DNA from 3 places in the Pokkaliibacter sp. MBI-7 genome. Region 3 is predicted to be linked to each of the others. Evidence: predicted binding sites of a transcription regulator. Region 3 holds the regulator's gene; each other region holds the start of a gene.

Region 1 (10,361 bases), 2.7 Mb from region 3:
ATGGCATGGGCACAGAAGGCCATGTCCCGGGGTGTTTCTCTGTCGTCCAGCCCCAGACAGCTTTTAAACCACTGCCGGTCTTTATCGACCAGTGAAATCAGGGAAAGGGGAGTGCCACACAGCTGCGCGGCCAGCGCAGTGAAGTCGTCAAAGGCCTGCTCGGCCGCGGTGTCGAGAATGGCGTAGCTGTGCAGGGCGGCCAGTCGGCCGGCTTCGTTATCTGCAGGGACAGCGGGTTGATAACGCGGGAGTGGTTTGGTCACACCCAGAGACTCCATAACAGCACCGGCGAAGTTCCGGCGGGCTGCGGTCCCTGGCGGCAGGCCGGAAGATAAACACTGAGCAATTTAACCTTACATGCTTTAACCACCAGCTTAGCCCCTGACACCGGGATGTCACGACCCGGCTGGCGGCTGGCGGCAAAGAGGGATGAGTTGACACCGACAGCACGGCGTCGGTTTATTCGCCGGCTAAAGAAATACTGCAGTTGAACGGTGCCCTGAGAAAACGTCAGCACAGCAGGAGAGAAGGGCGCGCAGCTCTGCCCATGACCCTGCCGGTAGCAGAGTGGGCAGACCGCAGAAACGGCAGGTCAGGGGATCAGCATAGGCGCCAGGCCATGTTTTTCCGCCAGTTGTTTGAGCCTGCCACTGTGCTTCATGTCGCTGACGAACTGATTGATGGCTGCCAGCCAGTTGGGCTGGTCTTTGGCGACGGCGTAGGCGTACTGAAAGCGGGGGCTGCCATCCGGGGCGCGTAGCAGGCTGATCCAGTCATTTTCTTTGATCAGCTGTTTGCCGTAGGGGAAGTCGGTCAGAAAGGCGTCACCGCGTCCGGCTTTCAGCCAGGCCTCACGCTCCTGCGGCTGGGAGACGATGACCAGCTTTGCCTGCTGCAACTGCTGCTTCATCAGATTCTCAAAGTAGGTACCCTGCTGCACGATCACCAGATTGCCGGGCTGGTCCATGTCCTGCCAGTCGGTGATGCGCGAGTTGCGGCTGCGCACGGCGGCATACATGGCGCTGGCCAGATAAGGCTGGCTGAAGTCTGCCTGCTGCTGACGGGCGGGGGTGATGGCAATGCCAAACATGGCGATGTCACAGCGGCCGGTACTGAGATCCTGCGCAAATTCAGCATGGCTGCTGGGGATGAACTGCACATTGACCCCAAGGCGGCTGGCCAATTCATGCGCCAGATCAATATCAATGCCTTCTAGCTCGCCAGTCTTGGGATTGCTATAGCTGATCGAATAATATTGCGGCCAGATGCACGTCCGCAGTTCGTGACGGCTGAGTATGTCGTTTTGGCGATTGTCCGCCATACTGAACGCTGGCAATGTGGCAGCCAGCCCCAGGGCTGAGCTTAAGAGCAGAGTGCAGAGTGGTTTGCTGTGAGCGAGTGCCATGTTGATGTCGCTTCCTTGTGTCCGTTGATACTGTGGGGCTGCCCACGACGGTCATTATTCTAGGGATCAGAGTTTAGTCAGTATTGATATATGTCAGCGATCGAAGAACGTAGTACTACACCTGTTTTAAAAGGCTCCGCCATGCTCAGGCAATGGCTGGTGCTGGGGGTATTTGTCGCCTGCATGCTGATTGCCCTGGTGGTGGTCAGTGGCGCCGCCTTTATGCAGGGACGTCAGCAGACGCTGGACTCTGCCAGACAATATGCCGCCCAGTCAGCCTCACTCACCACCGATGCCATCACCCGCACGCTGGAGCAGGTGCGCTGGTATGCCATGCTGCTGGGGGAAGCGGTTGATGAACATCCCACCGACCAGCAGCTGCAGGCGCACATGGCCGACGTGCTGCAGCAGTTGCCCGCATTGCGCTCCCTGACTCTGGTCGACCCTGACCGGAAGGGGGTCCGCAGTGCGCCTGAGCAGCTGGGTGTCGAAGTTGCACCGGCACTGCTGGAGAGCTGCACCCATACCATCAACGGTCATCAGATGATGGCCGGCAGCCTGCGCCTCGGATCACCGCAACGCGGGCGCTGGCCGGGAGACAAGGCGACATCCTCCTCGTGGTATATCCCCCTCTGTGCCTTGCTGCGCAGCAATCAGGGGCACGAGTACTACATCTACGGTGCTCTGGCCACGGAGTTTTTTGAGGACGTCTTTGCCGGGGTGCAGGCCAGTCAGGGGGGCGATGTTTCGCTGTATTCCTACCGCGGCGAACTGCTGATGACGGTGCCCTTTCATCCGGATAATTTTGCCGCGCGGCTGGAGCAGCGGGCCCGCTCACAGAACCTGCTGGAGCGTAATGCTTACGGTGAGCTGGATATGCCGGGGCAAGCGAGCACCGGCTGGCTGGATCACTGGCTGGGCCGCACCGATATCGGCGTGCTGGCCTACCGTTCACCGACCCAGTATCCACTGGTGCTGGAAGTGAATCTGTCAGCGGATCAGGTATGGAGCAACTGGCGTCAGTCCCGCTCCCGACTGCTGGGGCTGCTGGCTGTGGTGGTGGTGATTCTGGGCTTGCTGGCGCTGTATGTGGCCTTCCACATCGCCTGGCTGATGCGCAGTGAGCAGCGTAACCGTCTGCTCAGTGCCGCTCTGTGCTCAGCCGCCAATGCGGTCTTCATTACCGATACCAGCGGACGCATCATCTGGGTCAACAAGGCCTTCGAGCAGCTGACCGGCTACCGCCGCGAAGACGCACTGCAACAGCAGCCTTCGATTCTTAACTCCGGCAAGCAGAGCGCGGCGTTCTATGAGCGCTTCTGGCGCACCATCAACAGTGGGCAGGTCTGGCAGGGCGAGGTGGTCAACCGCACCCGGGAAGGCAAGCTGATTACCGTCAATCAGACCGTCACGCCACTGCTCGACAAGAGTCAGCAGCCGCAGTACTACGTGGCGATTCATGAGAACGTCACCGAGCAAAAACGCGCTGAGCAGCGTGCGCTGTATCTGTCACGCCATGACACCCTGACCCGTCTGCCCAACCGGCTGTGGTTTATGGAACTGCTGGAGCAGCAGGTTCATGAAGAAACGGCACCGCTGTCTCTGATCTATCTGGATCTGGACCGCTTCAAGGAGCTTAACGACACCCTCGGGCACCCTGCCGGTGATGCACTGCTCATCACTCTGGCCAACCGCTTCCGCGCCATTCTTCCCAGCGGTGATCTGCTGGCCCGTCTGGGGGGCGATGAGTTCGCCTTTATCGTTCACTCCTGTCGCGACGAAAATGAGCTGGCGGTGATGGCGACGCAGATCCTGCAGGTCATTCAGGAACCCTACTTCTGGGAACGTCAGCGTATCAGCATCAGCGCCAGTCTGGGGCTGACCTTCCGTGAGCCGGGTATGCTCAGTGCGCCTTTGGTGCAGGCAGCCGAGCTGGCCATGTATGCCGCCAAGGAAAGCAAGAGTGGCTATGCCTTCTTCGACATCAGCCTCAGCCAGCGGGTCAGACGGCGCAATATGCTGGAGCTGGCGCTGCGCTCGGCGCTGGATCATGACAGCAAGGGGTTGTGGCTGACGCTGCAGCCGCAGGTGGATCTGCAGACTGAACAGATCGTCGGTGCCGAAGTGCTGGTGCGCTGGGATCAGGCCGGGCCGGATGAGTTTGTCCCTCTGGCCGAAGGCAGTGATCTGATCCTGCTGCTGGGTGACTGGATTCTGGAGCAGAGCCTGCGCCATATGCAGGAGCTGGATCAGGCCGGGATTCATCTGCCACGCTTGTCCATCAACCTGTCGGCGGCGCAGCTTGAGCGTCAGGCGGTGGCCGAGCGGGTCCACGAGCTGGTGGTGCGTTATGGTATTGATCCCCGCCGGCTGGAAATGGAAATCACCGAAACCGCACTGATGTCGGCTACCGAGCAGGTGCGTGAGAATATCCGCCAGTTCCGCATGCTGGGTATTGGTCTGGCGCTGGATGACTTCGGCACCGGCTACTCGTCGCTGTCGTTACTGAAAGACTGGCCGGTACAGGTGGTGAAGATTGATACCTCCTTCGTCCGTGCCATCGGTGAGTCGGAAGCGGCTGAAAGTATCATTCGCGGTATTCTGGCCATGGCCCGCAGCATGGGGCTGCAGGTAGTGGCAGAGGGGATTGAGACCGATGAGCAGGCGGCGTTTCTGGTGGCCGAACAGTGCCCGATGGGGCAGGGCTACCGGTATGCCAAGCCGCTGGTTGTGACCCTCTTCATGGAGCGCTGGCAACAGCAGAGCGGCATCACTCAGACGTCTTAACGGCGTGCGGGTCGGGCGCCTCTTTTTGGGGCAGTCTGGCCGCTGCAGGCCAGTGCGGTGCTTCATATTGCATCGTGGCGCCTCATAAGCCGTACCCTGATGCCTCAAACATTGCTCCGTGGTGATTTATAAATTGCGCCGCGGGCAGCGCACTGTTGTAGAGCTTAACGCCATAAAATACAGCAGCTTTCCTGCTCTGGCCTGGGTCTTGCTTGGTTGCAACTTCACAATGAGATATTTCCTCACAGCAGAGGCAGGTAACGGTTAGCACCGATTGCCTGTACGGCTGATGAGACCAACAAAGGCGTTCTCTCCTGCCGGCATTACCGGACGGGAGCGAACGCCTTTTTTGTTGGGCGATATCTGCGAGTTGAGACTGATATAGCTGATTTGCGAAGAGGACTGCACCATGGACAAGATTGAACGTTTCAATCTGGCCTCCTTCAGAGGCAAGATGAAAATCCTGCACCTGAGTTGGATCGCCTTCTTTCTGACCTTCGTGGTGTGGTTCAACCATGCGCCCTTGCTGGAAGCCATTGCATCCAGCCTGGGCCTGAGCAAGGCCGAGGTGAAAACCCTGCTGATCCTTAACGTGGCACTGACCATCCCGGCCCGGGTCATCATCGGCATGCTCACCGACAAGTATGGCCCGCGTCTGAGTTATGCCCTGCTGCTGGCGGTCTCCAGCATTCCCTGCTTCATGTTTGCCCTAGCCGATAACTTTGCTCAGGCGGCTCTCGGTCGCTTCCTGCTGGGCTTTATCGGGGCAGGTTTCGTTATTGGTATCCGTATGGTCAGTGAGTGGTTTCCTGCCCATGAACTTGGCACCGCTGAAGGTATTTACGGTGGCTGGGGCAACTTTGGCTCTGCCGCGGCGGCCATGGTGCTGCCGACGCTGGCACTGCTGTTCGGTGGGGCCGATGGCTGGCGGTATGCGATTGGTATCAGCGGCGCCCTGTGTCTGCTGTTCAGCGTGGTCTGGTATCTGAACGTCACCGATACGCCCAAGGGCTCGACCTATTTCCGTCCGAAGCAAATCGCCGCCATGGAAGTGACCAGTGTGGGTGATCTCTATCTGCTGCTGATCATGAAACTGCCGATGTATGCCGCTCTGGCCCTGCTGACCTGGAAGCTGTCACCGCAGGGGGTCAGCCTGCTGAGTGAAACAGCGGCGGTAATCATCTATGGGGCGCTGGTGGCAATCTATCTGTTCGATGCCTGGAAGGTCTGGCAGGTCAACGCGCATCTGTTCAAGGCCCCGGTGCCCGAGCTGCATCGCTATAAATTCAGGCAGGTGGCGGTACTCAACGTGTTGTACTTTGCTACCTTTGGTTCCGAGCTGGCGGTGGTGTCGATGCTGCCGTTGTTCTTTTCGGAGACTTTCGGTCTTGATCCGGTCAAGGCCGGGCTGGTGGCTTCTGCCTATGCCTTCATGAATCTGATGTCGCGCCCCGGCGGCGGCTGGCTGAGTGACCGTTTTGGCCGCAAGATCACCCTGCTGGTGCTGACACTGGGTCTGGCGCTGGGGTATTTCCTGATGGCCATGATCGACAGCAGCTGGCCGCTGGTGGTGGCGGTGATTGCCGCCATGGCCTGTTCGTTCTTTGTGCAGGCGGGCGAAGGTGCAGTATTTGCCGTCGTACCGCTGATCAAGCGGCGCCTGACCGGACAGATTGCCGGGATGACCGGCGCCTACGGCAATGTAGGTTCGGTGTTCTATCTGACCATTCTGTCAGTCACCAGCTATCAGGTGTTTTTCTCCGTGATTGCCGCCACGGCCTTGCTGGGCTTTGCCGTGCTGCTGATGATGGAAGAGCCCCGTGGCGAAATCGCCGAAGTGGGTGAAGACGGTTCCGTGCAGCTGATTCGCGTCAGCTGAGCCCATGCTGTGAAAGGAGTGCCGCGATGAGCACTGTCAGCGTCCTGCCTTCTGCCGTGTTGTTGCCCTTGCAGGTTCGTTGCGGAGGTTACTCCAGCGCCGGGCTTAAAGCCGAGAATCAGGATGCCTTTGCTCTGCGTATGCCGCAGACCCGTGCCGAGCTGGGTAAAGGCATGGCCGCGCTGATCTGTGACGGTGTCAGCAGCAGTGGCCGCGCCGCGCAGGCCAGTCAGACCTGCGTGACCAGCTTTCTTAATGACTACTTCAGTACCCCTGACGCCTGGGGCGTGAAAAAGTCGGTGGTGCGGGTGCTGGAAGGGCTCAACAGCTGGCTGTACCAGCAGGGGCTGCAGGGGCAGAGCATGCTCACCACCTTGTCACTGCTGGTGATCAGGTCGCAGACGGCCCATGTATTCCACATCGGCGACAGTCGCATCTACCTCTGGCGACGCGGTCAGCTGGAGTGTCTGACCCGCGATCATCTGCAGCGCCAGCAGGGGCGCGATGTGCTTAACCGGGCCATGGGCGGTGATCCGCACCTGCAGATGGATTACCACAGTCTGACGGTGGAGGAGGGCGATGGCTTCGTACTGACGACCGATGGCGTCCATGCTTTTCTGCCCTCATCTGACTGGCCACAAACACTGAATGAAGCGGCAGGCTGTGATCTTGAACCACTGGCCCGGCGGCTGGCAGAACGCGCGCTGCAGGCCGGCAGTGATGATAACCTCAGCTGCCTGTTACTGCAGGTCGAGCAGCTGCCACACGCCGACAGCGAGGAAGCCGAGCGTCAGCTGGCCAGCCTGCCGGTGCCACCGGCATTGCAGGTCGGACACAAACTGGATGGCTATCGGGTGCTGGAAGTGCTGCACGCCAGCCAGCGATCCCATCTCTATCGGGTGGAAGATGAGCGTGACGGGCAGCAATGGGCAATGAAGGTGCCGTCCCGTCACTTCGCCGATGACTTTGCCTATCTGCAGGGCTTTGCCCGGGAAGAGTGGGTCGGGCGCCAGTTCCAGCATGAACAGGTGCTGGCCATGGCTGCCAGTACCCAGCCGCGTACCGGGATGTATTATCTGGCCGAGCTGATCAGTGGCCAGACGCTGCGGCAGTGGATTGATGATCATCCGCAGCCCTCACTGGCGACCGTGCGTCCGTTGCTGGGGCAGATGGTGACCGCGTTGCGCGCATTCCAGCGGCTGGACATGGTGCACTGCGATCTGAAACCGGAGAATCTGATGCTGACCAGCAGCGGCGTCCTCAAGGTGATTGATCTGGGCACCGTGGTTGTCACCGGCCTGCAGGAAGTGGCACCCCCGCAGGCGGAGGCCGTGCCGCAGGGATCGGTGGACTACGTGGCGCCGGAGTATCTGTTTGGTCAGCCAGCCAGCTTTCGTGCCGATCTGTTTTCACTGGCGGTGGTGGTCTATGAAATGCTCACCGGCCAGTTGCCCTATCCCTCACGCAGTCGCGAACAGTTACTGAAAAGCCGCAGCTATGCCGACTGGTGCTATATTCCGCTGGGGCGCTATCGGGCAGATCTGCCGGCCTGGGTGGATGCCTGCCTGCGCAAGGCGCTGCAGCCCAATCCAGCCAGCCGTTATGCGGCATTGTCTGAATTTGAGCAGGATTTCCGCGTCCCCAACCGGGCGCTGGAGGCCAGCACCTTCCGTGCACCCCTGATTGAGCGCCATCCGCTGCGTTTCTGGCAGATCATCAGCGCGATACTGCTGGTCATGCTGCTACTGAGCCTGCTTTCCCGCACCTGAACACACCTTTCCGGTGTCATCCTCCTCTGCTATGCGCAAAGCGGTTGAGCGTTTAGTCCTGCCGCGTCTATCCTAGTCACATTGTTTTTACCGGCGAGCCTCAGGCGATCCCGGTGGATCCTCCCTTTTTCCCTGCCCGACGGAATCCCTGCTGTGAAGAATTGGACTCTGCGTAAACGTATTCTGGCCAGCTTCCTTGTTGTGGTGGCCATCATGCTGCTGATGGTGGTCATTTCTTATAGCCGTATGCTGGCCATCAATCACCGGGTGGATACGGTCAGCAGCAACTCGGTTCCCGGTATGTACTACAGCACCATGATTCGCGGGGCATGGACCGAAAGCTTTCTGCTGGTGCGGGAAGTACGGCCTGAGCTGCCGATGGATCGCGCTACCTTTATCGATAACACGCAGAACCTGAAATCGCTGGTTCAGGAGTATCAGAAAACCATTGATGAGCAGGATGACCGACGCCAGTTTGATGATTTTCTGTCCATTCTGAATGACTACAGCCAGGTACAGAGCCAGGTACTGGCGTTGTTCGACCGTCAGCAGCCTGACCAGGCTAACCTGCTGATTGCTCAGCAATTACGACCACTGTGGCAGAAAGGCCGGGATAACCTGAACAAGATCATTGCCTACAACCGCGAAGTGTCACAAAGCTCGGTCAGCGGTATCGAAAGTGCGGTGGCGACGGCCAATACCACCATGCTGACGCTGATGGTGGTCATGATCGCTGTGGCGCTGCTGTCGGGCTGGAGCCTGATGCGGGCCATCATGAGCCCCATCAATCATGTCCTTGCTGCCTTCCAGCAGATGAAGGAAGGCAACCTCACTGTCCGTCTGCAGCTCAATCGTGAGGATGAGTTCGGCACCATTGAAAAAGGCTTCAATGGCATGGCTGAAGAGCTGATGGTGCTGGTGTCGCAGGCGCAGCGTTCGGCGGTACAGGTGGCTACTGCGGTCAATGAAATTGCGGCCACCTCCAAGCAGCAGCAGGCTACTGCTACTGAAACGGCCGGGACGACCACCGAAATCGGTGCCACTTCGCGGGAGATTGCCGCTACCTCCAAAGAGCTGGTGCTGACCATGAACGAGGTGTCGGTTTCAGCCGAACAGGCCGCGCAGCTGGCGGATTCCGGGCAGCAGGGGCTGGTGCGGATGGAAGACACCATGCATCAGGTGATGAGTGCCTCCGAGCTGGTCAACGCCAAGCTGGCCGTACTCAACGAGAAGGCGGGCAGTATCACTCAGGTGGTGACCACTATCGTCAAGGTCGCCGACCAGACCAACCTGCTTTCGCTCAATGCGGCTATCGAGGCCGAAAAGGCTGGCGAATACGGCAAAGGTTTCGCCGTGGTGGCCACCCAGGTACGCCGACTGGCCGATCAGACGGCGGTCGCCACCTACGATATCGAGCAGATGGTGAGGGAAATCCAGTCCGCGGTATCGGCGGGGGTGATGGGCATGGACAAGTTCTCGGAAGAGGTGCGCCGTGGCATGTATGAAGTGCAGCGTATTGGCGACCAGCTGTCGCAGGTGATCCAGCAGATCCAGGCACTGGCACCGCGCGTCCTGATGGTCAATGAAGGCATGCAGGCACAGGCCACCGGTGCGGAGCAGATCAACGAGGCACTGGTGCAGCTGAGCGAAGCCTCCAACCAGACAGTGGACTCCCTGCGTCAGGCCAGCTTCACCATTGATGAAATGAATCAGGTGGCCAGCGGTCTGCGTAACAGCGTGTCGCGCTTCAAGGTATAAGCACGTGTATGTGACTTGTAGCAGAGTGGTGCAGCACGCTGCCATGCAGGGTGGCCAACAGGGAAACGCTGGCCACCCTATCCGCAAATACCGCAATGAAGAGGCCTGCCGTGAGTGAAGTACAACAGGTTGCCAGCGACAGTAGCGCGCAGCAACGTGGGCTTTTTCTGCTGTTTCAGCTGGGTGATGAACGCTATGCCTGCGATGTCGCCAGTGTCGTCGAGGTGTTGTCGGTACCTGCATTGCGTCCGCTGGCGGGCATGCCTGACTGGGTCGCCGGTATCTTTGTTCATGATGATCAGGTAGTGCCGGTACTGGATCTTTGTGCGCTGACGCTGGGGCGACCGGCCCGGCGCCTGACCAGTACGCGCCTGCTGCTCAGCCGCTATGGTCGTGAAGAGCAACAGGGCTGCGCCGAGATGGCACAGAGCAGTGCGCCATTGTTTGGCGTACTGGTGGAACGGGCGACTGCCACCCTGCGCTGCGGTGTGCACGAATTCAGCCAGCATGGTCTGGAACAGCGCGAAAAGGATTATCTCGGGCCGGTGCGTCGTGACGAGCGTGGTCTGGTGCAACGGGTCAGTATCCAGCGGTTGCTGACGGAAGAGGCTCACAGCCTGCTGTTTCCGGCTGACAAACTGCTGGCCCTGACGCCGTCGGCAGCAGCAGGAGAAACGTCATCGTGATTGCTGATCTGCGCTTTGCTCGCTTCATCAAGGAGCTGATCGGTCTTGATGTCGACTCCATTGGCGCCTCGGTGGTC
Region 2 (10,361 bases), 900 kb from region 3:
ACTGGGTGTTCTTGAGGAAGGTGTTCCAGATGGGCAGGGTGCGGCCCACCAGCTGATAGCCGCCGGGTGAGTCCATGCCGTAGATGCACATGTAGACCCCGCCGATACCGACCGTGCCTTCGGCGGTGTAGGTGCGCGCCGGGTTGTACTTGGAGGTCAGCAGCCGGTGCCGCGGGTCGACTGGCACGGCACAGGGGGCGCCGAGGTAGACGTCACCCAGACCCAGCACCATGTAGCTGGCACTGAAGACCACATCACGGACATCGTCACGGCTGTCGAGGCCGTTGATGCGCTGGATGAAGTCAACGTTGTTGGGCAGCCAGGGCGCCTTGTCTTTCACGGACTGGCGATAGCGGGCCACGGCATCCAGGGTGGCGGAATCCTCAAACGCCATGGGCAGGTGCACTACCCGGGTGGGGATGCGCATGGAGTCCACCGCAGGCAGGGTGTCTTCCAGTGCCAGCAGCGCCTGCAGCAGCTCGCGCTGGTGGATCAGCCGGCTGTCGTAGCGAATCTGCAGCGAGCGTACGCCGGGTGACAGCTCCTCCACGCCTTTGATGGGCGTGCGTTTCAGCGCTTCCATCAGCGCATGCACGCGGAAGCGGAAACGCAGATCCAGCACCATGGGGCCGTATTCGAGCAGGAGGTACTTGTCTCCGGCCTGACGGTAGGCCACCTGCGGGCGATGACCTTTTTCCGGCAGTTCTGCCAGTACCGTGGGCGACACCGTGCCCAGCGGGGTGGGCGTGGCGACGACAGCGACCGGTGTGACCGGATGCAGGCTGGCGATGGCTTCGTCCTGCGCGTTTTCCAGTGCCAGAGCCTGATCGAAATTCATCGCCCTGAAGCGGATGCGATCCCCCGGTTTGACCTGTCCGACCTTCCACAGCTCGGCCTTGACGATGGTGACCGGGCAGACGAAGCCGCCGAGGCTGGGGCCGTCATGGGTAAGAATGACGGGCATGTCGCCGGTGAAGTTGATACTGCCGATGGCATATTCGCAGTCATGGACGTTGGAGGGATGCAGGCCCGCCTCGCCACCGTCACTGCGGGTCCACTCAGGTTTCGGGCCATTGAGGCGGATTCCCAGCCGGTTGGAGTTGTAATGCACTTCCCAGGCGGTGGCAAAGAAGGTGGTAATGGATTCTTCGGTGAAGAAGTCCGGTGCACCGTGGGGGCCGTACAGTACGCCGATCTGCCATTCCCGCGCGCCCGTGTCGGCAGGCTGTGGCAGGGCATAGTCGGGGATCAGCCCGGCTGCGGCGGCGCAGGGTTCACTGACGGGCGCATCGACATTACCGGGCAGCGCAGGGCGGCCGAGGGGCAGCATGTCACCGGTTCGCAATGGGCGCCCGGCATGGCCACCAAACTGGCCAAGGGCGAAGGTGGCACGACTGCCGAGGTAGACCGGCACATCGAAGCCACCACGAATGGCCAGATAGCTGCGGCAGCCCTGACTGGCCTTGCCGACCTTGAGCACCTGCCCGGCGCGGACGCTGACCGGTTGCCAGAACGGCACCTGCTGCTCGTCCAGCATGGCCTCACTGACCGCACCGCAGAGGGCGATGACGCTGTCCTGATGGAATTTCAGGGTCGGGCCGATAATGGTGCATTCCAGCCCGGCAGCAGATTCAGCATTGCCGACGATGCGGTTGGCCAGACGGAAGGCATAGTCATCCATCGGCCCGGACGGCGGCACACCGATATCCCAGTACCCTTTACGGCCGGGGTAATCCTGCACCGTGGTGTAGGTGCCGGGGCTGAGTACTTCCAGCACCTGTGGCTGATAGATAAAGCTTTCCAGTGCGCGGGTGGAGACTTTGCCAGACATGAAGACCTCGTCGGCAATCACCTGTCGCAGGTAATCCAGATTGGTGGCAATGCCGCTCAGACGGGTGGCCGCCAGCGCTTCATTCATGCGGATCAGCGCTTCGTTGCGAGTCGCGCCATGCACAATCAGCTTGGCCAGCATCGGGTCGTAATGGGGGGTAACTTCGGCGCCGGTGCTGATCCAGCCATCCAGACGCACATGGTCGGGGAAGCTGACTTCGGTGAGTACACCGGGTGACGGCTGAAAGTTCTTCGCCGGGTCTTCGGCATAGATGCGCACTTCAATGGCGGCACCCTGTGGCTGCACGGCGAGGGTGGCAAAATCGGGTGCCTGTCCGGCGGCGATTTCCACCATCCAGCGCACCAGATCAAAGCCCGTCACCATCTCGGTGATGGGGTGTTCCACCTGCAGGCGGGTGTTGACCTCAAGGAAGTAGAAGGCTTCGCGGGCGGTGTCGTAGATAAATTCAACGGTGCCTGCCGACTGGTAGTGGACGCTCTTGCCCAGACACACTGCCGCCTCCAGCAGCGCTTTACGGGTGGCTGCATTGATGCCGGGGGCAGGGGTTTCTTCCACCACCTTCTGGTTGCGGCGCTGCAATGAGCAGTCACGCTCACCCAACGCGATGACTTCACCCTTGCCGTCGCCGAAAATCTGCACCTCGATATGGCGGGCATTGTCCACATAGCGCTCGAGAAACACCCCGCTGTTGCTGAAGAAGCTCTTGCCCAGCCGCTGTACCGATTCATAGGCATCCACCAGCTCGGCCTCACTGGCGCAGCGGGTCAGGCCGATGCCGCCACCGCCTGCGGTGCTTTTCAGCATCACCGGATAACCCAGCGCTGCCGCGCTGTGGCGGGCTTCATCGAGACTGTTCAGCAGGCCGGTGCCGGGCGTCAGGGGAACGCCTGCGGCAGCTGCCAGCTCACGTGAGGTGTGTTTGAGGCCAAAACGGCGAATCTGATCGGGAGTAGGGCCAATAAAGACGATGCCAGCGGCTTCGCACTGCTCGGCAAACTCGGCGTTCTCTGACAGGAAGCCGTAGCCGGGGATGATGGCCTGTACACCGGTTTCCTGCGCCACATCGAGAATGACATCACCGCGCAAATAGCTCTCTGACGGGGCCGCCGCACCGATGCAGATGGCTTCGTCGGCCAGCGTGACATGGGGGCTGTTGCGGTCGGCTTCGGAGTACACCGCCACGCTGTGAATACCCATGCTGCGCAGGGTACGGATGATGCGTACCGCAATCTCGCCGCGGTTGGCGATCAGTATCTTGTTGAACATGGCCTTTCTCCCCTTCGCCGCTCAGGACTTCAGGCTGGCGATGTAGGCACGCCAGCCGCCAAACTCGGTAATGTCGCGGGCGCCCTGCAGGGCCCAGGGTTCACAGATAAAACCTTTCACCGTACGGCCATCGGCCAGGGTCAGGTTGCCAATCCCCAGCGGTGGCGGAATCAGGCCGACGAAGGAGCCAAAGGCCGTCAGCGGCATGTCCCACAGCTCGACGCTGATGGGTGCGCCTTCACCGGCGGCGACCTTAAGCAGGCCGGGTTTCGGCGGCGTGCTGTTGGGCAGGGCAAACAGGCGGTAGTCAGCACTGGTGGTGGTCTGTTCAGCGAGCAGGGCGTGGCGCTCGATCAGCTGGGTGTTGAGCGGCATGCCACTGAGATGAGCACCGACCACGGCCACCCGGATCCAGCCTGCGGGGGTGTCATGGCGAGGGGCGGCGGTGACGGGCAGGGCTTTACCGGTGGCGCCCCGGGTCCAGGGTGCGAAGGCCTGCCAGCGGCGGCCAAACTCCACCAGGGCAATGTCCTGCCAGGTCGGCGCAATCAGGGTGATGCCCGCAGGCAGGTCATCGGCACGTAACGGGCCGGGCAGTGCCAGCGCACACCAGTCAGCGAAGTTGACGAAGTTGGTGAAGGTGCCGTAGTGGCTGTTGAACAGGATCGGCTCCTGCTTCATCTGCTCACGGGTATAGATGGTCGGTGAGGTAGGCACACACAGGGCATCGACACTGCCGATGATGTCATTGGCGATGCGTAGCAGCTCCATGCGCCGGTATTCGGCCTTGAAGGTATCCACCGCCGTGAAGTTAGCGGCCTTTTCGATGATGGCGCGTACCACCGGGTTGATGGCATCGGGCTGCTGGCGGTAGAAGTCGTCGACGGCGGCCATGCGTTCGGCGACCCAGGGGCCTTCGTACAGCAGCGCAGCCATCTCGAACAGCGGGCTAAAGTCGATCTCCTTGAACGTGATGCCCATCTCCAGCAGCTGCTGTTTAGCGGCGGCGAAAGCGGCTTCGGCCTGCTGATCATCAAACCAGGGGATACTGGCAGGGATGCCGAACACCGGCTGTGCTGGCAGGCTGCGTGGCGCTGACAGGTCAGCCTCGCGGGAATAGGGATCACGGGGGTCAAAAGCTTCAGCGACCTGCAGCACGCTGGCGGCATCGTCGACGCTGTAGGCGAACACGGTGATGCAATCAATGCTTTTGCAGGCGGGCACCAGCCCGCTGTTACTCAGCGCACCGCGGGTGGGTTTCAGCCCGACCAGGTTATTGAAACCAGCCGGTACGCGGCCGGAGCCGGCGGTATCGGTGCCCAGTGAGAAGGTCACCAGACCGCGGGCCACCACCGACGCGGAGCCGGAACTGGAGCCGCCACTGACGTATTCCGGTTTGAAGCTGTTGGGCACTTCGCCGTAGGGCGAGCGGGTGCCCACCAGACCGGTGGCAAACTGATCAAGATTGGTTTTGCCCATCAGCACCGCTCCGGCCTTGCGCAGCTGGGCAATCACAAAGGCATCCTGTTCGGGCAGAAAGGCGAATTCGGGGCAGGCCGCGGTGGTGGCAATACCGGCGAAGTCGATATTGTCCTTGGCGGCGAAAGGCACTCCGTACAGGGGCAGCTGGCTGAGGTCGCCCCCGACGCTGGCCAGCAGCGTATCCAGCGCTTCCAGTTGCTGCTGCAGCTGGGCTGGCGTGATCACACTGATCCAGGCGGGGTCGTCGGCGGGATACTGCGCCAGCAGTGCAGGCAAGGCGTCGCGCGGCGTCAAAGCGGCGCTGCGGTATGCGTCCTGCCACTCTTGGATGGTCCAGCCCAGATCGATGTGCATGGTGAAAGTCCTTGGTATCCAATCTTGTATTCAAGATGGTATTCAGCAAGGCCTGTGCCATTTCTCACCTGCACTGCACAAAAGGAAAAAAGCTGAATGAGATCAATCCACTGCACAGGGAATGGAAAAAAGAGAGAGGGTTACGGCAGGGGGCTGTGTTCGCTCGGGCTGCACCAAAAACTGTCGAATATCCCGGCTAATGAACCGGATCAGGGCACAGGCAAGCGGTGTTGAAACACTGAATGCGACGCTCAGGGCAAAGGGCGGCCTTGCACCGCCCACATGGACCGCCGCGCTGTGTTTAGGCGCAACCATTTCGGGAGCTGCAGCGGTTCATTGTCCCGAGCGGGAAGCGCTCGGTGTCAGATTGTTTGCCAGCAAACAGGTGCTTCTCTCCCCACACCTTAATAACGACGCGGGGTACGACGATGCCTGTGCACACTGCGGTGGGCGGCTTGCGTCGAAAAGCGGGAGGCATTCCAGCGCGGCTGGCAGGTCACCCTCTTCGGCGATTCTGCAGCCGCTAACGTCCTTTCAATCCGTGCGAAGGGTGGCTGACGGCCGGTCTGTATCCGGCATAGGTGCTTCGCCTGCAGGCATGGAAATCCCCTTTGTTTTTGCTGACCCATGACATGCCATAGATGACAAAGGTTCGGCATCCGGGCTGAGATTGTTCGGTGGATCAGGCAAGCAAACGGCAGGATTCTGCTACCGGATGTCCGCCCGTCGGAATGAAAATTCACGCAACAGTAAAGCACTGTCCACGCCCGATGAGATGCAATCCTGACGGCTATGGCAGCGCTCAGTGGTCGACCAGCGACTGAAGGAGTGTTCCGTGAAAGTAAATGCCTACGGTGCTTATGCCGGCGATAAGCCGCTTGAGCCCATGCAGATTACCCGCCGTGAGACGGGAGCTCATGACGTTCAGATCGACATTGCCTATTGCGGTATCTGTCATTCTGATCTGCATCAGGTGCGCGCCGAGTGGGCCGGTACACAGTTCCCGTGTGTCCCTGGCCACGAAATCGTGGGACGGGTGTCGGCCGTCGGCCCTCACGTCGGTCATTTCAACGTTGGCGATCTGGTCGGCATCGGCTGCATCGTCGATAGCTGTAGGCAGTGCGAGGAGTGTGACTCCGGTCTGGAGAACTACTGCGACGGCATGGTCGGCACTTACAACTTCCCCACGCCGGATGCCCCGGGCTGGACGCAGGGGGGCTACTCACAACAGATCGTCGTGCACGAGCGCTATGTGCTTCGTATTCGTCACCCGCAGGCTCAACTCGCTGCCGTAGCGCCGTTGCTGTGCGCAGGCATTACAACCTATTCGCCGCTGCGCCACTGGCAGGCAGGGCCAGGCAAGAAAGTCGGTATTGTCGGCATCGGTGGCCTGGGTCATATGGGCGTCAAGCTTGCCCATGCGATGGGAGCGCATGTGGTGGCCTTCACTACCTCCGAGTCCAAGCGTGAGGCAGCGAAGGTATTGGGAGCGGACGAGGTGATCGTGTCACGCAATGCTGACGAAATGGCCGCTCATGCCAAGAGTTTCGATCTCATTATCGATACCGTTGCGGCAGCCCACGACCTCGATGCCTACCTTGTGCTGCTGAAGCGGGATGGCACGCTGACGTTGGTAGGTGCGCCTGCCACACCGCATCCATCACCCGAGGTATTCAACCTGATATTCAAGCGTCGCGCGCTGGCCGGCTCGATGATTGGTGGCATCGCTGAAACGCAGGAGATGCTCGACTTCTGCGCCACCCACAACATCGTTTCCGACATCGAACTGATTCGTGCCGACCAGATCAACAGCGCCTACGAACGCCTTCTGCAGGGCGACGTGAAATACCGCTTCGTGGTCGACAGCGTCACGCTCGCAGCTTAACTGACCACTCATCTGGAGAATTCAACATGAACAAGCACAATGAAACGGGCAGCACCGTTGCCTGCCAGGATATGCATGATGCGGAGCGTCGCAGTGTGCTGAAAATGACCGGTGCCAGCATCGCCGCGTTGAGCGTTGGGGTGCTGGCCTCGGGGCAGGCTGTTGCACAGTCGACGCTGGAACTCAGTGATAAGTGGGACAAGACCTTCCCGCGCAGCAATAAGGTTGATCACAAAAAGGTCAGCTTCACGAATCGCTATGGGATCACCCTGGCGGGCGATCTTTACAGTCCTAAAAATGCCAATGGTAAGCTGGCAGCGCTCGCCGTTGGGGGACCGTTCGGCGCGGTGAAGGAGCAGTCATCAGGCCTCTACGCACAGACCATGGCGGAGCGAGGATTCATCACGCTGGCTTTCGATGCTTCTTACACTGGGGAAAGCGGTGGCCAGCCAAGGAATGTCGCATCGCCGGACATCAATACCGAAGACTTCAGCGCAGCCGTTGATTTTCTGGGGTTGCAGCCTGACGTTGACCGCGAACGCATCGGCATCATCGGCATTTGCGGGTGGGGTGGCATGGCCCTGAACGCGGCTGCAGTGGACAAGCGTATCAAGGCCGTGGTGGCCAGTACCATGTACGATATGACCCGCGTGATGTCGAAGGGGTATAACGACAGCGTCACCCTTGAACAGCGTACTCAGGCTCTGGAGCACATGAGCCGCCAGCGCTGGGCGGATGCCGAGAGCGGCGCGCCGGCCTACCAGCCACCCTACAACGTGCTGAAGGGGGGCGAACCCCAGTTCATGGTCGATTACCACGACTACTACATGACCAAGCGTGGTTACCATGAGCGTGCCGTGAACTCCGGGAATTCCTGGTCGCAGACGACGCCGCTGTCGTTCATGAACATGCCGATCCTCAGTTACATCAAGGAAATTTCGCCGCGCCCTCTGCTGTTGATTCATGGCGAAAAGGCACACTCGCGCTACTTCAGCGAAACCGCTTATGCCGCTGCGGCGGAGCCCAAGGAGCTCATGATCATTCCGGGTGCGGTTCACACCGACCTGTACGACCGGGTTGAGGTGATCCCCTTTGACAAGCTGGTGTCCTTCTTTAATCAGCATCTGGCGCAGGCTTGAGAGTGCGCCGCCTGGCCTGTCTGCGAATGGGCCTGTCGCTGATGTGCCTTGCACTGTGCGTAAACCCTGTCGCTCTGGCGGCAGGGTCCGTGGCGCCGGCCCCTGCGCCGGCGATCAGGAAAGCGGAGGATGCGCGTATGTGGATGAAAGTCGGTGAACGCCGCTTCGCCATCACCCTTGCGGACACCGCGGCCGCACGCGCCTTCGCTACCCTGTTGCCTTTGACGCTGGAAATGGAGGAGCTCAACGGAAACGAGAAGAAGAAGGCGTTGCCACGGTCGCTGCCGACGGATGCAAGCCGACCCGGCACGATTCACAGCGGCGATCTTCTGTTATGGGGCGAACACACCATCGTGGTTTTCTACCAGACCTTCAGTTCACCTTATGCCTATACCCGGCTGGGCCGTGTGGACGATCCAGCCGGCCTGGCTCAGGTACTGGGCGCTGGTGACGTGCGAGTGGCATTTCTCCGACACTGAGGGGCAGTTCGCGCAGAACAGAAGGGAGCTGTGTCGTTGTGCATGCTGGGAACCCGTTATCAGCCGCAGGCGCTCTGCAGGCCAACGGCGTGACGCACCACGGCGACCATGCTCTGCTTGACGCCCGCGATGGGTTTACCTTCCAGAATCAGGTCATCTATTGCACCCAGTATTCCCCTGTAAATGAACGTCGCTGTCAGGTGCGGCTCCTGTACGATCCAGATCCCCCTTTGATGCCCTTCCCGCAACAGGGCAACAAAATCAGTCATAAAGGGCATATCCGCCGAGGTCCATCGCGACGCAGGATAGTTGCCATACACGACTTCGTATAATGGCCCGATGTTGATGTAGGCATCGAACGCAGCACCAACCCAGGTCTCAAGCCTCTCCAGCAGATCATCGCTTTGGTTCCCGGCCAGCACGGCATCCATATCTGTCTGGTACTGCTCAGCTACACGCTGCCGCAGCGCAATCAGCAGGGCCTGCTTGGATTCGTAGTGGTGATAGAACGTTCCTTTGGCGCTACCGGCGAGCAAGACGATTTCGTCGATGCTCGTTTCGTCAAAGCCTTTCTCCACGAATAACGAGGCAGCCGCTTCCAATAGCTTCTGCGCGCTCCGCAGGCCGCGTTTCTGCGGCTTACGTACTCGCGCGACGGCACCTTGGGTTGGAGGGGGCTGAATGGGGGGCATTAAGTGGTTCTCTCATGGCTAGGTGGTTATCGATGTACAGGAGGGCCTGGCACATATCGCTCAACGCGGCACTCAATCAACACAGTCTGCCCCGTGGTACTCACGCCGTCTCTCGGGAGCGACGCACCCTCCGGCCTCCCCATGCTGTTCGCGATCCTCTTGACAAAACCGACTCGAAGTCGGAAACCCTGATTGATCGACTGTAAGTCTGTTTTTATAGCCCTGTCGGCCTTATCACTGCCAGCCCGCTGTTCTCCGGTTTTTGATGGGAATGGCAGAAATAGCAGAAATGGCAGTAAGACAAGAAGCGCATCGGCAGTGAAGCTCGCTGCTTTTGCCTTTCCGTAACTGGCAACGCTTGATGAATCATTGCAGCACGCCACACGCGCTGTTGTGAACCGACACCATCAGGGCCTGGGATTGAGACTCACAAGGCAATTCCCGCCCGCTACCCTGCAACCACTGTTCTAGAGAGGAACCCGCAATGGAACCTACCCCCTCTGCCGTATCCGCTCGATGCCCTGGCTCCGTTTTACAGCCGTGAGACGCTCGAGTATCACCACGACAAGCACCACGCCGCCTACGTGTCGAACCTGAACAATCTGCAGAAGGGCACCGAGTTCGAAACAAAGACGCTGGAGGAAATCATCAAGACCTCCAGCGGCGGCATTTACAACAATGCAGCCCAGATCTGGAACCATACCTTCTTCTGGCACTGTATGAAGCCCAGTGGCGGCGGAGAACCCACAGGCGCGTTAGCCGCAGCGCTGGATGCCAGATGGGGCAGCTATGCCGCCTTCAAAGAGGCTTTCGTCAAGAGCGCCGTGGGCAACTTCGGTTCCGGTTGGACGTAGCTGATCAAAAGGCCCGACGGCAGTCTGGATATTCTCAATACCGGTGCCGCCGGCACGCCGCTGAAAAGTGGCGAGGGAAAGGCGTTGCTGACCGTGGATGTGTGGGAGCACGCTTACTACATCGACTACCGCAATCTGCGGCAGAAGTTCGTCGAAGTATTCCTCGATGAGCTGGTCAACTGGGCGTTTGCCGAAGCCAACTTCGCCTGAGTGAACCGGTGATCTGCCACCCATCTCATGGATGAGCTGGCAGTTCGCCAGCCGGGACACGCCACTCCAGAGTTACCTGTCGCAGAAAATCAACCAAGAACAACCATGAAGCAAAACCCATCACTCATTGCCCTTGTAACCGGCGCCA
Region 3 (10,361 bases):
CCCTGAAGAACCGAGTTATCCTGATTCTGGCCTTCGTACTTATTGGGATTGCACTGCTGCGCTATGATCTGCGTGAGCCAGATCAGCCAGTACTCAGTCTGGAGGTGCTTGATGGCGAGAAAGCAGACTCCTACGCCACTGGCATCACCACTGAGCGCTTTGATCAAAACGGACAGCTGGCATCAAGCGTATTCTCACCACGCGTCGACCATTTTCAGTCGAAGGGGGTGAGCTTGTTACAGATGCCTGATATCCGCACCTGGTCCCAAGACGGAGAGTGGCATACCACGGCCAGAAATGGTCGTTACTATGATGCCGACGAACATATTGAACTGGAAAACAATGTTGTAATTGATCGCCAGCCACCACAAAACCCAATAACCATGGCAACAGAATGGCTGCGCATTGATTCACACCTTGAGCAAGCGTCAACAGATAGACCGGTGGTCATTACAGCCCCGGATGGCATTGCAGAGGCTACAGGCATGACTGCCGACTGGGCCAGCAACCGAGTAACCCTTCTCTCTCAGGTAAGAGCCACCTATGAAACAGCTCGTTAGACTCGCATTCGGCGCAGCCATACTCTTTCCGACTCTGGCCATGGCACTCCCTGAAGACCGGGAAAAACCTGTACACATCGTCTCTGATCAGGCGGTATTGGACGATGCCAAAGGTACCGTCACCTACACAGGGAACGTCAAGCTGACTCAGGGAACCCTGGAAATCAATGCAGACAAGGTCGTGCTGTATGTCGTCAACAACGAGCTGACCAAGGCCTTTGCATACGGCAAACCTGCGCACTACCAGCAATTACCCAGCCCGGATCAGCCCCTGACCCATGCCTACGGCCTGACTCTGGAATATGACCTGACCGCAGAGACAGTGACTGCCATTGAACAGGCAAAGCTGACTCAGAATCAGGACACTTTTACCGGCGAACGTATCACTTACGACATTACCAAACGCACGGTAAATGCATTCAGTGCTCAGGGCAGCAGTGGCAAGCGTGTTGAGATGATCCTGCAACCAAAGAAAAAAGCGACCCCATGAGCACATTACATGCACAACACCTGGCCAAAGCCTACAAGAAACGTCAGGTGGTCAAGGATGTATCCGTGAAGGTCAGTCGCGGCGAAATTGTTGGGTTACTTGGCCCAAATGGCGCGGGCAAAACCACCTGTTTTTATATGATTGTTGGCCTCGTTGCTTCAGACAAAGGCCGTATCCTGCTGGATGAGCAGGATCTCACCACTCTTCCTGTTCACGGCCGTGCACGAGCGGGAATTGGCTATCTACCGCAAGAAGCATCGATTTTCCGCAAGCTCAGCGTGAAGGACAACATCCTGGCGATCCTCGAAACCCGAGCAGAGCTGAGCAAGGCAAGTCGTCTGGAGCTTATGGAATCCTTGCTAAAAGAGTTCCACATTACGCACATTCGCGATAGTCTGGGCATGAGTTTGTCTGGCGGCGAGCGACGTCGGGTGGAAATTGCCAGGGCATTAGCCATGGAACCTGACTTCATTTTGCTGGATGAACCTTTTGCAGGTGTTGACCCGATATCCGTCAGTGACATTCAACAGATCATTCGTCATTTGAAGTCACGGGGCATTGGAGTGCTGATCACCGACCATAACGTCAGGGAAACCCTGTCGATTTGTGATCATGCCTATATTGTTAGCGATGGGACCATTCTCGCAGAGGGAGATGCCGATGCTATTCTTCAACATGAACAAGTACGGCAGGTCTATCTGGGCGAAAACTTCCGCTTTTGAGCAGCCCGGCATGGCGGCAATAACACGCCATTTTCAAGCCTGATCCGATGAGTCAAGAAGTATCTTCGTAGCCAAATATGAAACCCTCATTACAGCTGAAAATCGGTCAGCAGCTGACCATGACCCCGCAGTTGCAACAGGCTATTCGTCTGCTGCAGCTTTCCACTCTCGACCTGCAGCAAGAAATCCAGGATGCGCTGGACGGTAATCCGCTGCTTGAGGTCGAAGAAGAATTCGAACCTGCTGTTGCTGAAGAGCGTTACGAAACGGCTCTGAAAAACGAAAGTGCCAGCAGCAATAATGACAGCGAGCAGGAGACTGACAGCCAGTGGTCAGAAGATATTCCTGAAGAGCTGGCTGTCGATAGCAACTGGGAAGACACCTACTCCACACTGCCCAGTTCTTCATACGATAGCGAAGATGGTTACGACTTTGAATCACGAGCCACTGCAGGTGAAAGCCTGCAGGCTCATCTAGAATGGCAGCTCAATCTGACCCCGATGAGCGAACGTGATCAGTTGATTGCTTATACCCTGATCGACAGCATCAACACCGAAGGCTATCTGACCAGCTCTTTGGAAGAGTTGATGGAAAGCCTCAACGAAAACGATGACGAAGACCCTGTAGAAGAAGATGAGCTACTGATGGTTTTACACCATCTGCAGCAATTTGATCCTCCCGGGGTTGCTGCTCGCGACCTAGCTGAATGTCTGACTATCCAGTTGCGACAGCTACCTGTCGAGACACAGTGGCGACAACAGGCTCTGGACATCATTGCGCAGCACCTGAATCTGCTTGGCACCCGAGACTATGCAACCCTGATGCGTCGCACCCGTCTGAGCGAAGAAGAGCTGGCCGCCGTCATTCATTTGATACAGACCCTTAATCCTCGCCCTGGCGCCAGCATTACCTCTGGCGATTCGGAATATGTGATCCCCGATGTGGTTGTCAGCAAGAAAGAAGGTCAATGGCTCATTGAACTGAATCAGGATGCCATGCCCAGGTTGCGTATCAACAATAGCTACGCCAGTCTGATCAAGCGCGCAGACTCAAGTAGCGACAACACCTATCTGAAGAATCAGCTGCAAGAAGCACGCTGGTTTATCAAAAGCCTGCAAAGTCGCAACGACACCCTGCTCAAAGTAGCCACCAAGATTGTTGAATTTCAACTCGACTTCTTTGAAGAGGGCGAAGAAGCAATGCGCCCGATGGTCCTGGCAGACATTGCTCAGGCAGTGGAGATGCACGAGTCCACTATTTCTCGTGTCACAACCCAGAAGTTCATGCACACTCCACGTGGGGTGTTTGAACTGAAGTACTTCTTCTCCAGCCACGTCGGTACATCCGACGGTGGGGAAGCCTCCTCGACAGCAATTCGCGCCATAATCAAAAAGCTGATTGCCGAGGAGCCTCCGAAAAAGCCATTGAGTGATGCCAAGCTGGCTACCCTTCTGGAAGATCAGGGTATCAATGTGGCTCGTCGTACTGTGGCTAAATATCGCGAAGCTATGGGTATTGCCCCATCGAATGAGCGTAAACGTTTGGTTTAAAAGCTAAATTTTTTGACGCAAAAAAAATTTGACGAAGCCTGCAAGCATACGGCTATATTGAGATGCAACCAGCAAACATTCACCGGCAACTCAGGAGAGTGCTATGCAAATAAATATCACAGGCCATCAGCTGGAACTCACCCCTGCTCTCACTGATTACGTTCACAGCAAGCTACAAAAGCTGGAACGTCACTTTGACAACATCACCAACGTTCAAGTCACTCTAAGCGTGGAAAAAACCCGCCAGATCGCCGAAGCCAATGTTCATCTGGCAGGTGGCGAGCTGTTTGCCACCCATGAAAATGGTGATATGTATGCTGCAATTGACGGCCTGGTAGACAAACTGGATCGCCAGCTACTGAAGCATAAAGAAAAGCAAAAAGAACGCAGTCACGGCGTTACGGTACGTTAATCCTCACCTATGCAACTAAACCAACTTTTAACCCAGGCATGCACCATTGAAGGTGCAGCCTGGAGTAGCAAGAAGCGCGTACTGGAACAGGCCAGTGAACTACTGGCCAGCCAGTTCGACCATCTGGATGTTGACGCTATCTACAACGGCCTTCTGAGTAGAGAGCGACTAGGCAGTACAGGCCTGGGTGGCGGGATTGCGATCCCTCACTGCCGCTTACAGGACTGCGACAAGGTCACTGGCGCATTGATACATCTCAAAGACCCTGTCGACTTCGATGCTCGTGATAATCAGCCTGTCGATCTGATTTTCGTCCTGCTTGCTCCCGAAGAAGCTCATGACTCTCATCTGCAGGCATTAGCACGCGTTGCCGGGTTGTTGCAGGATGAAAGCAACCTGCAGCGCCTACGCCGAGCTGGCAGTGCAGAGGCCTTATATCAGACAGCACTGGATATAGCTGCTCAGACATCATGAAACTTTTTATCATCAGTGGTCGGTCAGGATCAGGAAAAAGTACAGCACTCAACGCGCTGGAGGATCTTGGCTACTACTGCATTGATAACCTGCCCGTCGACCTGCTGAAAGCACTGGTCGAGCAGGCTCAGAAGTCTCCCAGCCCTGAGCGTCAGAATATGGCTGTCAGCATTGACGCTCGCAACCTTCCCGGTGGTCTGGGCGATCTTCCAGTGCTATTGCAAGACATCCGCAACATGGGTGTCCACTGTGAAGTGATTTATCTGGATGCTGATGAAAGCATCCTCCTTCAGCGCTTCAGCGCCACCCGCCGTCGTCATCCGCTGACCAATGGACGCATCAGCCTCCAGGAAGCCATTCAGGAAGAGCGAAGACTGCTTCGCCCTATTTCCAACTGTGCCGATCTGACTATCGACACGACTCATATGACGCTGTACGACTTGCGCGATACGATCAAAGTGCGCGTTGCAGGCCGTGCACAGGAGCTGGCGGTATTATTTCTGTCGTTCGGATTTAAGCATGGCCTGCCACTGGATGCAGACCTGGTGTTTGATGTCCGCTGCCTGCCCAACCCACATTGGATTCCATCACTGCGTGGCTTCACAGGGCGTGAGCAACCTGTCATCGACTACCTGCAAAATGAGGCAGATGTGGGCAAGATGCTTGATGACCTGCGTAACTTGTTAGAAACTTGGCTACCATATTATGAACGCAACAATCGTGCCTATATGACGGTAGCCATAGGTTGTACAGGTGGCCAGCATCGCTCGGTTTATATGGTCGAGCAATTAGCCGCTTACTTCACTGCAACTCGGCATCACATCCAGACTCGGCACAGAGAGCTCGATTAACTTCAGGATGCGGCATGCGCGAAGAGAAAATTACGCTTATTAACAAATTGGGCTTGCATGCCAGAGCAACAGCTAAGCTGATCGGTGTGACCACCCGTTTTACCTGCCGGATCCAGATGGGCAAGATCGGCGGCAAGATGGTTGATGCCAAAAGCATCATGTCCGTTATGTTACTGGCGGCCAGCAACGGTACTGAACTCCAGTTCATGCTAGATGGCGAAGATGAGGCACAAGCCTGGGAAGCCATTGCCGCTATGATCAATGATCGGTTTGAAGAGGGAGAATAACCTCCCTAACCCACCAGCTGCTCTCCTCCACTCCTCAATCCCGTTGCCATTGCACTGGCATGAGCGGGATATTCAGATACTATTTCAGCAGTGATCTAGGAACTCAGCCTCTGTGCCCAGCGGTGCAGATCCGCACACCAGGAACGAGCTATGGCCCAGGCCCTGAACCACAGCCAGCTGGAATACCTCAATGCCGCGCTCAGCAGCGGTGAGCTACAACAGGTACGCCGAATGATGAACGGCGGCCTGAAACCCGCCGATGTTGCCCATCTTATCGAGTCTTCCCCACCTAAAATCCGTACCTTGTTATGGAATATGGTCGATCAGGACAACGAAGGGGAAGTCCTGCAATATCTGAGCTTCGACCTGCAGGAGAGTTTCCTGCGGGAAATGAACGCGGAAGAGCTCATTGCCGCCGTTGAGCACCTGGATATCGACGACCTGGCAGACATGCTGCAGCATCTGCCAAGCACGATCATCAGCGAAGTGTTGCGTTCGATGGATCAGCAGGACCGCGAACGTCTGGAACAGGTACTGTCCTACCCCGAGGACAGTGCCGGCGGGTTGATGAATACCGACACCATTACTGTTCGGGCGGATATCTCCATCGACACAGCGCTGCGATACCTGCGCTGGCACAGTGAGATCCCTGCTATGACAGACAGCCTGTTCGTGGTCAGCCGCAAAGATGTCTTTATCGGTATTCTGCCACTGACCCGCCTGCTGGTCAGCGACCCCAATATCAGTATTCGCGAGGTGATGATTACCGATACCATCACCATCCCTGCCACCATGCCTGACACCGAAGTTGCCAAACTATTCGAGCGGCACGATCTGGTATCAGCACCGGTGGTGGGAGATGACAATGTCCTGCTCGGACGTATCACAATCGATGACGTGGTTGATGTTATTCGCGAAGAATCGGACCACTCACTGATGAGCATGGCCGGCCTTGATGACGATGCGGATACCTTCTCCCCTACACTAAAAACCGCCAGACGCCGTGCCGTCTGGCTGGGTATCAATCTAATCACCGCATTCATCGCTTCAGCTGTCATCGGTATGTTTGAGGCGACCATTCAGAAAGTGGTAGCGCTTGCTGTGTTGATGCCCATCGTTGCGAGCATGGGCGGCATTGCAGGCAGCCAAACGCTCACCCTGATGATCCGCGGTCAGGCTCTGGGACAGGTAGAGCGCAGCAACATGGGCTGGCTGCTCAATCGCGAACTACTTGTCGGACTGCTCAACGGCGCATTATGGGCCATCGTCATCGCCTGCCTGGCCATGCTCTGGTTCAAGGACATCACAATTGGCCTCATCATCGCCAGCGCCATCATCATCAACCTGATCGCGGCCGCACTTTCTGGTACTATGTTGCCCCTTTTACTGAAGGCGTGGGGGATCGATCCCGCCCTGGCAGGAAGTGTAATCCTGACTACCATTACAGATGTGGTGGGGTTTATGTCCTTTCTCGGCCTGGCCACTATTTTCTACGCCTGATCGTATTTCCGCTCTGCAGCCCTGAGACGTTCAGCAGGACTCCTGCCAACGACACATCAACAGGCATCAGAAGAAATACAGTTCCCCACCCAGGTTTGACGGATAAGACAATGCGCTACAGCTGGCATAAAGACGACCAAGAAGACGAATTTGAAGGCCCGAGCAAGTCGGAACTGAAGCGCCAGAGCGAGGCTCTGCAGTCACTCGGCAAGCGTCTGACAGAGATGACCAACGAACAGCTAACCAAAGTGCCAATGAGCGACACTCTGGCCAAGGCTATCCTTGAGCACAAACGCCTCAAGCAGGGCGAGGCCATGCGCCGCCACCTGCAATACATTGGCAAGCTGATGCGTAGTGAAGATAACGAAGCCATCCAGAATGTAGTGGACCGCTTCGATGCCGGAAGCCAGGCTTACGTACAGCACTTCCATATGTTGGAGCGTTGGCGTGATCGTCTTCTGAATGAAGGGCAGGATGCATTAACTGAACTGCTGGCAGAGTTCCCCGAGTTCGACATCCAGCACCTGCGTCAGCTGGTCCGCAATGCACAGCGCGAACAAAGTGCAGGGAAACCACCAGCCAGCGCCCGCAAGCTGTTCAGTTACATTCGTGAAGTGGTCGAAGCAAGACAGTAAGGTCGCAGCCGCGTCACCCTACCCCATCCAGCGTTGCACTCAGCTGGCGCTTGATGGGGGAGCAAGCTTGACATGCTGCAATACCGGCATTCGCGTACGTATATCTCGCAACAACTGCAGATCACAATCTGCACTCACCACTCCCCCCCCCTGCTTTAAGCGGTTCAGCACCTCTCCCCAGGGAGAGACAATCATGGAGTCGCCATTAGTGGCACGTTTCGGCGTATGCTGTCCGCCCATATTCGGGGCCAGCATGTAGCACTGCGTCTCAATGGCTCGGGCCCGTACCAGCACTTCCCAATGCGCATCGCCGGTGGTGCGGGTGAAGGCAGAAGGCAAGCTGATCAACTCTGCGCCCGCCTGCTGATAACGCCTGAATAGCTCAGGGAAACGCAAGTCATAGCACACCGCCATACCCAGTCGGCCCCAGGGGGTATCAGCAACGACGGGAGTATCGCCTGGCTCTACCTCACTGGACTCACGGTAGGACTGCTGCTGATCAGCCACCTCAACATCAAACAGGTGAATCTTGTCGTAACGCGCCACTTCGTTACCTGCATCATCCAGCAGCCACGAAGCCGATCGTGCACGAGCTTGCAGCAAGCTGCCATCGGCACGGCGACGAGTGGGAATCGTGCCAGCCAGCAACCAGATGCCATGCCGCCGGGCCTGCTCAGCAACAAAGCTGCGCAATCTGCCACTTTGATCTATCTCCTGGGCAGCCACTTCCTGCATCCGGCCCGTGGAAAAAGAGGCAAAGTTCTCGGGCAGAAGGATAAAACGAGCACCCTGTTTAGCGGCCACCTCAATTAACAGCTGTGCTTGCTGCAGGTTGGCATCCAGATCAGGAATGCTGACCATTTGCACCAGTGCAATTTCACCCATAATCCTTCCCACCTTGATTGATACAACAGGGTCACAGCCAGCTTTTACCACCCTGCTGGCAGCGAGTATGCGATAGCTGCCGGAATTGACACAGAACATGAGTGTGTGACCAGACTCAAGAGCGAGCAGTGTTAGCGATCACCACCCTGAGGACGTCCTGTCTTGTCGTGCGACTCTGTGCTCTCAGCAGCATCAGAGGTTTTCCCCCCCGCACCTTCCAGTTGTACATCCTCTTCACCCAGCTTGCCTTTGATGTGGTATTTGACTGTGGCAATCTTGCTGAGCCTGTCCCCAGTGATCTTATCAAGGATAAACAAAGCACCTCCCACCTGCGGCAATCCGGCAAGCAGCCCGGCAATCGGCAATGCACTGGTAATTGGCAGGGTCACGTTCACATGCTGATCAACGGTATCATGCACCAGATCCAGCGTTCCCCTGGCCTCAATATCGGCCCCGCCCCCCTGTATGCGGGTGGGCTCGCGGGTAATCATCACCCCATTGCTAATGTTCATGGAGCTGGTCCAGGTATCGTAGCTGATACCCGAGCTGAAGAGGTCACGGAAATCCAGCGTCAAACGACGACCGATCTGATTAAAGTTAAAGATATTGAAGATTTTCAGGGCGTTACTTTCCGTCGACGTCTTCAGAATCTCGCCTTTCGCCAGTTTGAGATCAGACTGCCCACTCAGCCGGCTCAGGACAAAGGCCGCGGGTGAGCCTGGCCAGCCAACATTGGCGGTCAGCTGCCAGTTTTTACTGGTCAGTGACTTGGCATACCCCCCACGACTAATCAGCTCACCGAGGTCATCCCCATGCACATCCAACTTCAACTGTGTAGTTGACTGCGCACTATCGCGGTGCCAGCTCATCAGGGCATCCATGCCGTGGTTGCCCAGTTTGGCTGTAATGGGCAATAACTGATAGCCATCGCTGCTGGCTTTACCACTCAGCTGCCAGCTCCCCAATGGCCATTTCCCAAACTTCAGCTCACCCACTTGAGCTGTCAGTGTTGGCCATTGTCGTGGATCAACCTGTGCCAGCGGGTCATCGAACTTTTCCTGCTCGCCATCGCTCTGTTTATTCTTGTCATCTACTTCAGGAATCAGCAGGCGACTGAGATTGACATCCAAATGGCGACGACCTGCATCATAACTGACTCGCCCATCCAGACTGTCGCCGCTGAATAGTACTCCCTTGGGATCATAGCTGGCGGTCGCCGCTCCCCAGTCACGCCCCAGCCAGTGAAGATTATCGGTCACTATGCGAGCTGAAATCGGCAAGCTGACCTTGCCATCGGGCACATCGCCTTTCTCTCCGGTAGATACGGCACCAGCCACCGACGCTTTATTACTGGCAGTGGAAGAGAGTGAACTCACTGCCGCGATCCAGTCTGTTGGATTCAACTCAGCAAACTTCGCGGCCACTTCGACTGCAGCACTTTTCGGCCACTGAGGCGCTTCACCACCAACACTGATGGCCACGGCTTTGGCCTGGTTACCCTGAAATCTGGCCTTGGCATGCAGCAAGTCACCGTATTCAACAGTGACCCGGGTTTCCTTTTGAGCTTCAATATCCAGTTGCAGCGGGACTGTGGCGTTTGCTGCTTTGCCAAGCGGCGCAGGTAAGTTAACACTTACACCCTGCAAATCACTGGTGATATGCAGAGCCTGGCAATAGGACGTATCGTCCTGACAGAAATGGCGCATCGCAACCCAGTCCAGATCACCGGTAATCCAGTCAGGCAACGAGAGCTGTTGCCACTGGGCCAGATCACTCAGCGCACTGTGTCCTGCTACCTTCAGCGTTGTTGCTGCCGCCCCTGTGGAGTCTTTGCTGCTTGCCGCAGGGACTAGCTGAGCCTGTACATTCTGGCCACGCCAGTTGCCTTGCAGCGGCGCGTCAGTAAACAACCCTTTACTACTGTCATAATGCAAATCACCGCGAATGTCGTCGACCTGCAACTGTTCTTTGGCCTGTAGCAACTGAGCACTGCCA

What was found. The regulator sigma-54, encoded in region 3, starts transcription at its own class of promoters, with help from an activator protein. The targets are predictions, from matches to a motif close to TGGCACNNNNNTTGCTNT.
Region 1: the regulator sigma-54 is predicted to act here: its motif matches at 4,390-4,407, upstream of QCD60_RS15820 (NarK family nitrate/nitrite MFS transporter).
Region 2: the regulator sigma-54 is predicted to act here: its motif matches at 4,997-5,014, upstream of atzF (allophanate hydrolase).

What each region holds. Positions count from the first base shown of each region.
Region 1 covers NZ_JARVTG010000001.1:3,567,601-3,577,961, forward strand. Annotated here, with positions in the region: gene QCD60_RS15805 (PAS domain S-box protein) at 1-263, opposite strand, end outside; gene QCD60_RS15810 (ABC transporter substrate-binding protein) at 593-1,405, opposite strand; gene QCD60_RS15815 (EAL domain-containing protein) at 1,496-4,192, shown strand; gene QCD60_RS15820 (NarK family nitrate/nitrite MFS transporter) at 4,602-6,071, shown strand; gene QCD60_RS15825 (bifunctional protein-serine/threonine kinase/phosphatase) at 6,098-7,840, shown strand; gene QCD60_RS15830 (methyl-accepting chemotaxis protein) at 7,994-9,598, shown strand; gene QCD60_RS15835 (chemotaxis protein CheW) at 9,709-10,284, shown strand; gene QCD60_RS15840 (CheR family methyltransferase) at 10,281-10,361, shown strand, end outside.
Region 2 covers NZ_JARVTG010000001.1:1,740,367-1,750,727, reverse strand. Annotated here, with positions in the region: gene uca (urea carboxylase) at 1-3,118, opposite strand, end outside; gene atzF (allophanate hydrolase) at 3,140-4,954, opposite strand; gene QCD60_RS07825 (NAD(P)-dependent alcohol dehydrogenase) at 5,790-6,839, shown strand; gene QCD60_RS07820 (alpha/beta hydrolase) at 6,866-7,978, shown strand; gene QCD60_RS07815 (cyclophilin-like fold protein) at 8,116-8,457, shown strand; gene QCD60_RS07810 (TetR/AcrR family transcriptional regulator) at 8,517-9,059, opposite strand; partial or broken gene QCD60_RS07805 (Fe-Mn family superoxide dismutase) at 9,587-10,213, shown strand; gene QCD60_RS07800 (SDR family oxidoreductase) at 10,319-10,361, shown strand, end outside.
Region 3 covers NZ_JARVTG010000001.1:836,462-846,822, forward strand. Annotated here, with positions in the region: gene lptC (LPS export ABC transporter periplasmic protein LptC) at 1-560, shown strand, start outside; gene lptA (lipopolysaccharide transport periplasmic protein LptA) at 544-1,050, shown strand; gene lptB (LPS export ABC transporter ATP-binding protein) at 1,047-1,772, shown strand; gene QCD60_RS03740 (RNA polymerase factor sigma-54) at 1,850-3,322, shown strand; gene raiA (ribosome-associated translation inhibitor RaiA) at 3,426-3,734, shown strand; gene ptsN (PTS IIA-like nitrogen regulatory protein PtsN) at 3,744-4,208, shown strand; gene rapZ (RNase adapter RapZ) at 4,205-5,059, shown strand; gene QCD60_RS03760 (HPr family phosphocarrier protein) at 5,074-5,346, shown strand; gene mgtE (magnesium transporter) at 5,497-6,846, shown strand; gene yjgA (ribosome biogenesis factor YjgA) at 6,957-7,481, shown strand; gene QCD60_RS03775 (carbon-nitrogen hydrolase family protein) at 7,521-8,366, opposite strand; gene QCD60_RS03780 (YhdP family protein) at 8,498-10,361, opposite strand, start outside.